3 regions of the Senegalia massiliensis genome follow, and region 1 is predicted to be linked to each of the others. Evidence: riboswitches for the same ligand, from Rfam matches in the RefSeq annotation. Region 1 holds a riboswitch; each other region holds the start of a gene.
The links. A riboswitch is a leader RNA that binds a small molecule or an ion and turns the genes downstream of it on or off. The one in region 1 is predicted to bind cobalamin.

Region 1 (3,290 bases):
GTTTAAGATAACCTATTAGATTTAAAAAAAGAGTAGTTTTCCCAGCACCATTTCCTCCAACTATACCAATTTTATTTCCTTTATTTAAATCTATATTTATATTTTTTAATGCAACTTTTCCGTCTTCATAATTATAATTTAAATCTACTGTCTTTAACATATATTCACCTACATATAAAACCTATTGTCATAATTTTTACTTTCAAGAGAAATTATCATATCTTTATATCGTTTAATAATCCTAACAATTAATGTTCTTAAAAGTAATCCTAAAGAATTAAAACTATTTTTCATGTTTATATATCCAAACCTTAAATCTTGTGCTTTATAAATCTTAGCTATCTCTTCTAAAAGTATAAATATAAATCTATATGTGAGCATTATAAGCTCTATTAAAAGGACTGGTATTTTATATTTTAATAATAATTTAATTAAATTATTAAAGGGTGTAGTAAGTATTAAAAAGTAACTACAAGATATGGCTGAAAATGCTCTAGTTGTAAGGATGATAGCTTTAAGTAAGCTATCATCCCTTACAACTAGATAAAAATTAGAAAGTTTAACGCTAAAAAAAGTGTCTACATTACTATGTGAAATCGAAAAAACTAAAGCTATTAAACTTAAAATAATAAAACTCATAGGTAATAAATACATTTTAAAGTATCCTTTTATAGGTATTTGGGCAATACCTACTAAAATAACACTCATAATAATGAAAATAGATATATGAACAATATAGCTATTAGAAAATAAAGCTATAGTAATCATCATAATAAATAAAAAAAGCTTTAAATCATCATTAAAATATCTTAATTTATTTATATATGCATATCTATCAATTATTAGCATTTTTAGCTTTACCCTTCATATAGCCTAAGAAATATGCTATTATTCCAGTACCTATAGCTCCTTGTAAGGTAAATATAAGGGTTTCAGTTTCTCCTCCTGGTGGTTCCCAAAGAGGACTAAACCAAGGAGTATAGCTTTCAGGAATAGCTTCCTCAGCTAGAGAATCAGAGCCTGCAAACTCAGAGTCTTTTATTACAAGTATTGGAACAGCTATAAGTATTACAACTATAAATAAAAGTAATAAATTTTTATATGTTTTTTTCATAAGCTAAAACTCCTTCCTCTTTATATCCAGCTATTAAATTATATACAATAACACTAAGTATTCCTTCTGCTATAGCAAGCGGTATTTGAGTTATAGCAAATATAGATAAAAACTTAACTAATAATTCCATAAATCCTTCATTTGCTCCTGCATGAGCCATGGCAAGCTGAAAAGATGTAACAACATAAGTTATTAAATTTCCAAATGCAGCTGCTAGAAATATTGAAAACTCTTTTTTCCATCCAGCTTTCTGAGAAAGCTTATAAATACCAAATGCTACAAAAGGTCCTACTATTGCCATAGAAAACGTATTTGCTCCAAGTGTAGTGATTCCTCCGTGGGCAAGTAATAATGCTTGAAAAATTAGCACAATCATCCCAATTACACTCATTACAGATGGACCTAATACTATTGCTCCAAGACCTACCCCTGTAGGATGTGATGAACTTCCTGTTATAGATGGTAATTTTAAAGCAGATAACACAAATACAAATGCCCCCATAAGTGCTATTAATATTTTTTTGTTTCCATCTTCTTTCACCATTTTAGAAATATTCCTAAATCCTAAAATTACAAAAGGCAAACTAACAATTGTCCAAAGTCCTGCCCAAAAAGGACTTAAGTAGCCTTCCATGATATGCATAGCATTTGCATATTTTGGCATAAACACTAATACTAAACCAAATAAAACTAGATACTTCTTTTTCAACTTTATCCCCTCCGAATATTTTTTACACAATAAAAATCCTACCTCGGAGGTAGGATAGTTTTTTAGCTAAAATATATATTATCTATAAGCTGGTATATCCTTCCCTCCGAAGGCTTAATTCCCTAAATTAGGCAGGTCTCCTGGCTCGCCATCATCCTACTTTCTCTCCTTCCCATTCTAATGAATAGTGGACTTGAGATTTCGTTATGGTTACAGTAGCGGGGGCTGCAGAGGTTTCTCACCTCTTTCCCTATTAATCATAAGTATGAACCTAAATTTAATATTCGATTTTTATTGTTAAATATATATTATCACTTGTGAAGATAGAAGTAAATATATTTTTAGTTTTTATTCTGATTATAAAAAAACCTATAAAATAGACCTCTCTAAAATCATCTATCTTATAGGTTTATATTAATATAATTTATCGTTTATCTATTAACTTTCTACTTCTCCTAAAGCAACTGGTTTCTTCAATACCTTTAAAAGTAATGCTGTAATTATACTTCCTACTAATATTGCTATTATATATAAGAGCCAATTTGTAACTACAGGGAATACAAATATTCCTCCATGTGGTGCAGGGGAAGATGCTCCAAATACTGCGGATAATCCTCCTGCTATAGCTGAACCTGCTATTATTGAAGGTATTACACCTTTTGGATCTGCTGCTGCAAAAGGTATTGCTCCTTCCGTTATAAATGAAAGTCCCATTACATAATTAGTTTTTCCTGCATCTATCTCTTTTTCTGTAAATTTATCTTTAAAGAATGTAGTCGCAAGCGCTATTCCAAGTGGTGGTACCATTCCTCCAGCCATTACTGCTGCCATTATATGTCCATTTCCTTCTGCAACTGATGCTACACCAAATACATATGCTGCTTTATTTACAGGGCCTCCCATATCTACTGCCATCATCCCACCAAGTATTAGTCCTAATAATAATTTATTTGCTCCACCAAGTCCACTAAGCCAGCTATTTAGTCCTGTATTTAGCCATTCTACTGGTGGAACTACTATAAAGTTCATAATAGCACCTACTATTAATATTCCAAATAGAGGAAATAACAGAACTGGTTTTATTCCTTCTAATGATTGTGGCAAATTACTAAATAGTTTTCTGAGCATTTTTACTACATAACCTGCTAAAAATCCTGCTAAAAGTGCTCCTAAAAACCCTGCTTTTCCATTTGCAGCAAGAGCTCCTCCTACAAATCCTGGTGCTAGAGCTGGTCTATCGCCTATAGATGATGCAATGAATCCTGCAAGTATTGGTAGCATAAAGCTAAATGCTGTGCCTCCTAGTGTATTAAAAAATGCCGCAATTTCATTACCTGAACCATAATTATCTGCTCCTGCATTATTAAAATCAAATAAAAATGCTAATGCTATTAATATTCCTCCACCTACTACAAATGGAAGCATATTTGATACACCATTCATTAAATTTCTATATATTCCCTTGCC
Region 2 (3,290 bases), on a different contig from region 1:
ATAGAAAAGTAAGAGAACGAAAACACTTTAAAGGATTATTAGAAAATACACTTTTAAAAAGCATGAAATATACTAAAACTACATTTTTAATTGTATTAGTATTAATAATCATAGTAGGTTTTATGCTTGTAAATATGAGGCTTGAAGTATTTCCTTATGCAGATAATAATATAGCATATATTGATATAAAAGCAGAAGAAAATAACATAGATCAAACACAGCAAATTGTAGAAGATGTAAAAGAAGTATTAAATAATAGAGATGATATAAAGGAATATACATCATCAATAGGAGGGCCAATACCTAAATTTTATATAACAAATCCTCCTTATTTTAAATCTCCTGATTTAGGGCAAGTAATGTTTAGATTTAATGAAGAAAAAATTGCTGAATATAAAAATAAGAAGTATTTTGCATATGAACTCCAAAATAAGCTAAATGATAAAATAGAAGATGGAACAGTGACAGTTAATCTACTTGCACTTACAAACCCAGGACCTGATATTGATATAACCCTTTCTTCTGATGAATTTAAAGATATAGAAAATGTAGCAAGTAATATAAGGGAAGAAATGGATGATATGAAGAGTTTATATAATATTACTTTAGAAGAATCCTCTGTAATAAAAGAATATGAGATTATTCCAAATAAAGAAGAAATGTCAATATTAGGACTTACTAGTTATGATATACAAAGACAAGTAAATCTTGCATTGAATAAAACTCAGATTGGTGAAGTAAATATAGATGACGAAAGTAAAAGTATTTTGTTATATGCAAATCCAAATAGTATAGATGAATTACAAAATACACCTATTAAATCACCTAATAGTCAACAAATATTACTTTTAAAAGATGTAGTAGAAATAGAAGAGGATACCAGGTTAGAAGAATTAAATAGATTTAATAGAAAGCCATTTATCAAAATAACAGCTGAAGTAGATCCTGATAAATCTACTTTAGTAGAACAAAACAAGGTTGAAGAAATAATAAATAATAAAAAAACAGATGATATTAAAGTTACATTTGGAGGAGAAAAAGAAATCTTTAAAAAATATTTAAGTGGACTTGGTATAGCCGCACTTATAGCACTTGTAGGAGTATATTTAATATTACTTCTTCAATTTAGATCCATACTTCAACCACTTATAATACTTATAACCGTACCATTATCTGTAATAGGAGTAGTTTTTGGAGTGTTTATATTTAGACTACCTCTTACATTTACAGTAGGACTTGGAGCTGCAAGTCTTATAGGTATTGTTGTTAATAATGCAATATTAATAATAGAATATATAAATAGAGAGAGAGAGAATGGAAGAAGTATAAAAGAGGCTTGTATAGAATCAGCGAAAAAAAGGTTAAGACCAATATTATTAAGTAGTATTACAACGGTAATAGGTCTTATTCCATTAGTTTTATCTGGCAGTTCATTTTTCACACCACTAGCTGTAGGACTCATGGTAGGTCTTATATTCTCAACACTTCTTACTCTTATTGTAATACCAATAGCATATAATAGTCTTGTGAAAGAAAATTAGAATTGCTTTTTTATATAAATTGTAGTATTATATAATTAGTTAAATAATATGAAGTATAATTTGAGGGGAAACAGGTTAAAATCCTGTACGGGCCCGCCGCCGTATGGTATAAATATATACTAAGTCGGAATACCTTAAATTATATAAAAGCACTTGAAACTTCACGTGGAAATGAAGTGGTGTGGTATATAAAATGATTTTATTAACCCTTCCACTTCGATAGTGGAAGGGTTTTTTTAGACACATTAAACACATAAATATAAGGAGGAATTATAGTGAGTAAAAAAAGTTTAATAATTGTTATAGCTTTAGTTTTAGCATTAGGGCTTGTATTTGCATATCAGACTTTTTTATCTCCAGAATCAGTAGAAGGAGCTAAGGAAGTAAAGATACAAGTAATAAATGAAAAAGAGGATGTAGATAAGACGTTTACCTATAACACTGATGATGAATATTTATTAGATTTATTAGAAAATAATAAAGATGAGATTGGTGTAACTCTTACAGATTCAGATTTTGGAAAAATGGTTACTGCTATGATGGATTATGAAGCAAAAGAAAGTGAACAAGAATTTTGGCAAATTCAAGTAAATGGTAAAGATGCAGAAACAGGTGTAGCTGAAATACCACTTACAGATGGAGATAAATATAAATTTGAGTTAACTAGTTATTAATATGAAAGTAAGAGATCTTGTATTAATAGCTATATTAAGTGCCACTTTAACTGCATCTAAAATGGCATTGTCCTTTGTGCCTAATGTAGAAATTGTTACTTTACTTTTTATAATTTATACTGTAGTTTTTGGATTTAAAAGAGCTATTTTAGTTTCAATAATATTTTCTACAACTGAAATATTTGTATGGGGTTTTAATACTTGGCTAATAGGTTATTATTTGATATGGCCAATATTAGTTATAATAACATCAGTTATTAATTATAAAACCCAAAATGAATATATATATGCAGTTTTAGCTGGTATATTTGGTCTCTCATTCGGTTTGTTTTTTGCTTTAACAGAATCTGTATTTTATGGAGTTGGTTATGGAATAACTTATTGGATAAGAGGGCTATTATTTGATATTATACATGGTTTTTCAAACTTTATATTAGTACTAATATTATTTAAGCCTATAAAAAATATTATAGAGAAACAAGGTGCTAGATTTAATTAAAAATCTTTTTCTTATAGTTTATTCTCTTTTGCATAGGGAATATATTCTATAAGAAAGAGGTTTTTTGTTATTTAATATCTTTTTTATAAATTAGCAGTAATAACTAATATACTCAATAAAGATAAAGTATAAATTGAAGTATATAAGTAATAAATAAAAAAATATTGGATAAATTAAAATAAACAAGGTGGTGAAAATATGAGTGATGACTTTAAAGTAAAAGAAGATAATTACAATTACGCTTTATCAATCATAGAAAATATGGATATAGAAAATGTTGAAAATTCTATGCAAAAGATATATAGATTTCAACAAGTAATACAAAAGACACTTGTTGAAGGGCATGATTATGGAAAAACATTTTATGGTTCATCAAAACCTTCTCTATTAAAACCTGGTGCTGAAAAAATACTTATGTTATTAGGAATATCTAGTGAGTATGAAATAATTGATAAAGTACAAAATTATGAGGATGGTTTTTTTGCATTTAGTGTAAAGTCTATATTAAAGAAAAATGAAAAGATAGTTACAGAAGGCTTAGGGCATTCTAATAGTAGGGAGAGAAAATATCTAGGT
Region 3 (3,290 bases), on a different contig from region 1:
GAAATACTTCCAAGAGCAGGATTATCCATTATGCTATTAACTGCTTCTTCTCTATCTATTGAATCACCATAATATACTGTAAAAATAACATCAGGGTTTAAATTTATCAAATCTTCCATCCCTATATTTTTTTTAGCAACTAAATCTGCTCCTACTTGAGTTGCTATATCTCCACCTATACTATCTTCTCCATATATTCTATATTGTCCTTCTTTTCCTACTTCTAAAATAACTGTTTTTACTTTTTCTTTACTCTTTACGCTTTCTTTAGCTTTTTCAATTTGTTCTTTCATTTCTTTTACAATCTTATTAGCTTTATCTTCTACATTAAATATTTTTCCCATATTAATTATATCTTGATACTCATTTTCTAAAGTGTTAGGTGATTTAACACCGCTATTCTGCTGGATATAAGTATTGATGTCTCTTTCATGCCAAAAAGAAACATCGCCATAAACCTTCTCTGCAAATAAAGAATACCAACTAGTAATAAAATCAGGTTCCAATGCTAATATCTCTTCTTTTGTTGGAAGTTGCTTATAATATTTTATTTTATCAAATGATTCCTTAAATTCTTCTTTAACTGGATCATCTAAATATGAAGCTGCTACTATTTTATCTCCTTGATCTAAAGCTAAAAGTGTTTCTATTGCACTTTGGTATATTGCAACTACCCTTTGAGGAGCTTCATTAAACGTTATTTCCACTGGCTCCTTAGCCCAATTATAAGTAGTAACAGTTACAGGATAATGAGAACTTTCATTGCTTTTATTGGATTCATTTTTTTCTACAACTGTTGATTCAGTATTTGACTCTTTTGAATCACTATTATCATTCCTACATCCTACTAAATTCACTAAAAAAATTATCAATATAAAAATACTTAGTTTTTTAATTATTCTTTTCATTTATTTCACCTTTCTATTAATGAGTTCCCTCAATTACTTTTATTCCTTTAGATTTAAATATATTTACTATTTCTTCCTTCTTCTCTGCTTTACACTTTACTATACATACACCTATATGTACTTTAAATATATTATTTTTTACAAATCTATCTGCTAATTCATTTACCCAATCTTTTGACTCACTAGAACATATTTGACATGTAAAAAAAGATGATAGATTTATTTCTTCATTTTTATAGCTTTTAAAATATTTTTCTTTATTATTAAAAGCTTTAAAACATCCCATTGTTGTGCAAATTCCATTTACCTTTTCACATATTCCAATTGCTATATTCATTAAATTCACTCCTAACATATGAATAGATTACTCTATATAGGATAGTTCTACTAAACACTTATAATTGACAATATAGATCTTCTATTAATCCTATAACTTATAACGAATTTATTCTAAATTACTAATATTATAAGGTATTATATAGTAGTAATTGTAATCTAAACATAAAAAAATCAGCATATATTTGCTGACTTATTACTAATAAAAAAACCTTTCTAGACATAGAAAGGATATTATCAAATAACACCTCCTCATCCTCGTGAGTAATAAACAGCGCTTACACTATTGGCAGGTCTCCTGACTTAAGAATAACAAATCTTATACCTTCCCATGTTCATCATAGTGGTATTCATAAGATTCTATCTATTACAGTGGCGGGACCGTGTCGGTATTTCACCGAACTTCCCTTTTAAACAATTTAACATTAAATTGTACCAATATAGCTATATTCAATTTGTTTATAATATATCATTATTAGTTAAAGTTGTCAATTCTGTCGTCAAAAATAAAGTTTGATAATTAAAATTAGTGGTAAAAAATATATTAGATATCTATTATATTTGAAAGGATGAGATTTATTGAATAAAACTATCGAAAGTCAATTAAATCACCGTACAATTAGGAAATTCAAAAATAAAAAAGTAGATGAAAATACTTTAAACACATTATTTAAAGTAGCAAATCGTACTGCTTCTAGTATAGCTATGCAATCTTATAGCATAATTCGTATAACTGATGATAAAACAAAAGACAAGATAAGTAAAATATGTAACCAAGACTATATAAAAAATTTTCCAGAGCTAGTTATATTTATAGTTGATGTATATAGAAATGCTAGAATATCAGAAGAACTAGGGGAAAATTTACCTCATAAAAAAGATATGGATAGATTTTTTCAAGGATTTACAGATGGTGCAATAGCTGCTCAAAATATGATTACAGCTATTGAATCATTAGATATGGGTACTGTTTATCTAGGAAGTATTTTAAATGACCCTCAAGCTATCATAGATCTATTAGAACTTCCAAGACTTACATTTCCTATAGTAGGAGTTGGCTTTGGTTATCCAGATCAATATCCTATGTTAAAACCTAGAATGGATATATCTCTTAAAGTATTTGAAAACAGGTATAAAAAACAAGAAAATTATCTAGAATCTATAAAGGAATACGATAAAGAAATGAAGGAATACTATGATTTAAGAAATGAAACAAAATCTCTTGATGAATTTAGTAAACAAGTAGTTGAAATTCTTAAAATGGAAAACGAAAAAAGAAGTAAACTTTTAAATGTAGTTAAAAATCAAGGGTTTAATTTAAGAATTGAAGATAAATAAAAAATGTTGTTTAGGAAATTTCCTAAACAATATTTTTATTTATAACAGGACTTTTCCTATTTTTAGTTGATTGTTCAAGACCATATGCAATTTCAAATAATACAGATTCATTCCATTCTCTAGTTAAAAATTCTATACCTACCGGAATACCAATCGGTGCTGTTTCCGTTTGATTTGTAAATCCAGCAGGTAATACGCAAGAAGGAAATCCAGTTATAGCTCCTAATACTCCATTTCTATCTACTTGAGATTCACCTACTTTTACAACTGGTCTTTTTTGATGAGGATATAAAATTGCATCTAATTTATATTTTGCCATAAGTTCCATTACTAAATTTTGTAGTTCAATCCTATTAACTATTCTTTTATTATATTCAGGCATACTTCTATCAATAGTTTCTGCAAATTTAATATTTTTTTCTATTCCCTTATGATATTTCTTAGATTTTATTATATCATTAAGTGAATTAACTTTGGATCTTGATCCCAACTCTTTTAAATATTCATTTAAGTCTTCTTTTAATTCATAAAGATGTACACTTGTTTGTTCTATTAACTTATCAGCATCTATATTCTCATAAATATTTACTACCTCAGCACCATTGTCTTCCATAACTTTTAAATTACTATATATTATGTCATTTACTTGTTTATGTATTTCTTCATTACCAAAAAAACTTTTTAATACTCCAATTCTTTTCCCATTCA

Region 2: another riboswitch for cobalamin. It lies ahead of D3Z33_RS17090 (DUF4430 domain-containing protein); the one in region 1 lies ahead of D3Z33_RS06535 (energy-coupling factor ABC transporter permease).
Region 3: another riboswitch for cobalamin. It lies ahead of D3Z33_RS14490 (CGGC domain-containing protein); the one in region 1 lies ahead of D3Z33_RS06535 (energy-coupling factor ABC transporter permease).

What each region holds. Positions count from the first base shown of each region.
Region 1 is NZ_QXXA01000006.1:147,444-150,733, forward strand. Features, by position in the region: gene D3Z33_RS06520 (energy-coupling factor ABC transporter ATP-binding protein) at 1-160, opposite strand, end outside; gene cbiQ (cobalt ECF transporter T component CbiQ) at 169-849, opposite strand; gene D3Z33_RS06530 (energy-coupling factor ABC transporter substrate-binding protein) at 836-1,114, opposite strand; gene D3Z33_RS06535 (energy-coupling factor ABC transporter permease) at 1,098-1,823, opposite strand; cobalamin riboswitch at 1,937-2,113, opposite strand; gene D3Z33_RS06540 (PTS fructose transporter subunit IIABC) at 2,262-3,290, opposite strand, start outside.
Region 2 is NZ_QXXA01000004.1:288,600-291,889, reverse strand. Features, by position in the region: gene D3Z33_RS03720 (efflux RND transporter permease subunit) at 1-1,541, shown strand, start outside; adenosylcobalamin (AdoCbl) riboswitch at 1,583-1,728, shown strand; gene D3Z33_RS17090 (DUF4430 domain-containing protein) at 1,817-2,215, shown strand; gene D3Z33_RS03710 (hypothetical protein) at 2,217-2,714, shown strand; gene D3Z33_RS03705 (hypothetical protein) at 2,913-3,290, shown strand, end outside.
Region 3 is NZ_QXXA01000018.1:28,567-31,856, reverse strand. Features, by position in the region: gene D3Z33_RS14495 (ABC transporter substrate-binding protein) at 1-908, opposite strand, end outside; gene D3Z33_RS14490 (CGGC domain-containing protein) at 925-1,245, opposite strand; cobalamin riboswitch at 1,516-1,699, opposite strand; gene D3Z33_RS14485 (NADPH-dependent oxidoreductase) at 1,824-2,582, shown strand; gene D3Z33_RS14480 (amidase family protein) at 2,605-3,290, opposite strand, start outside.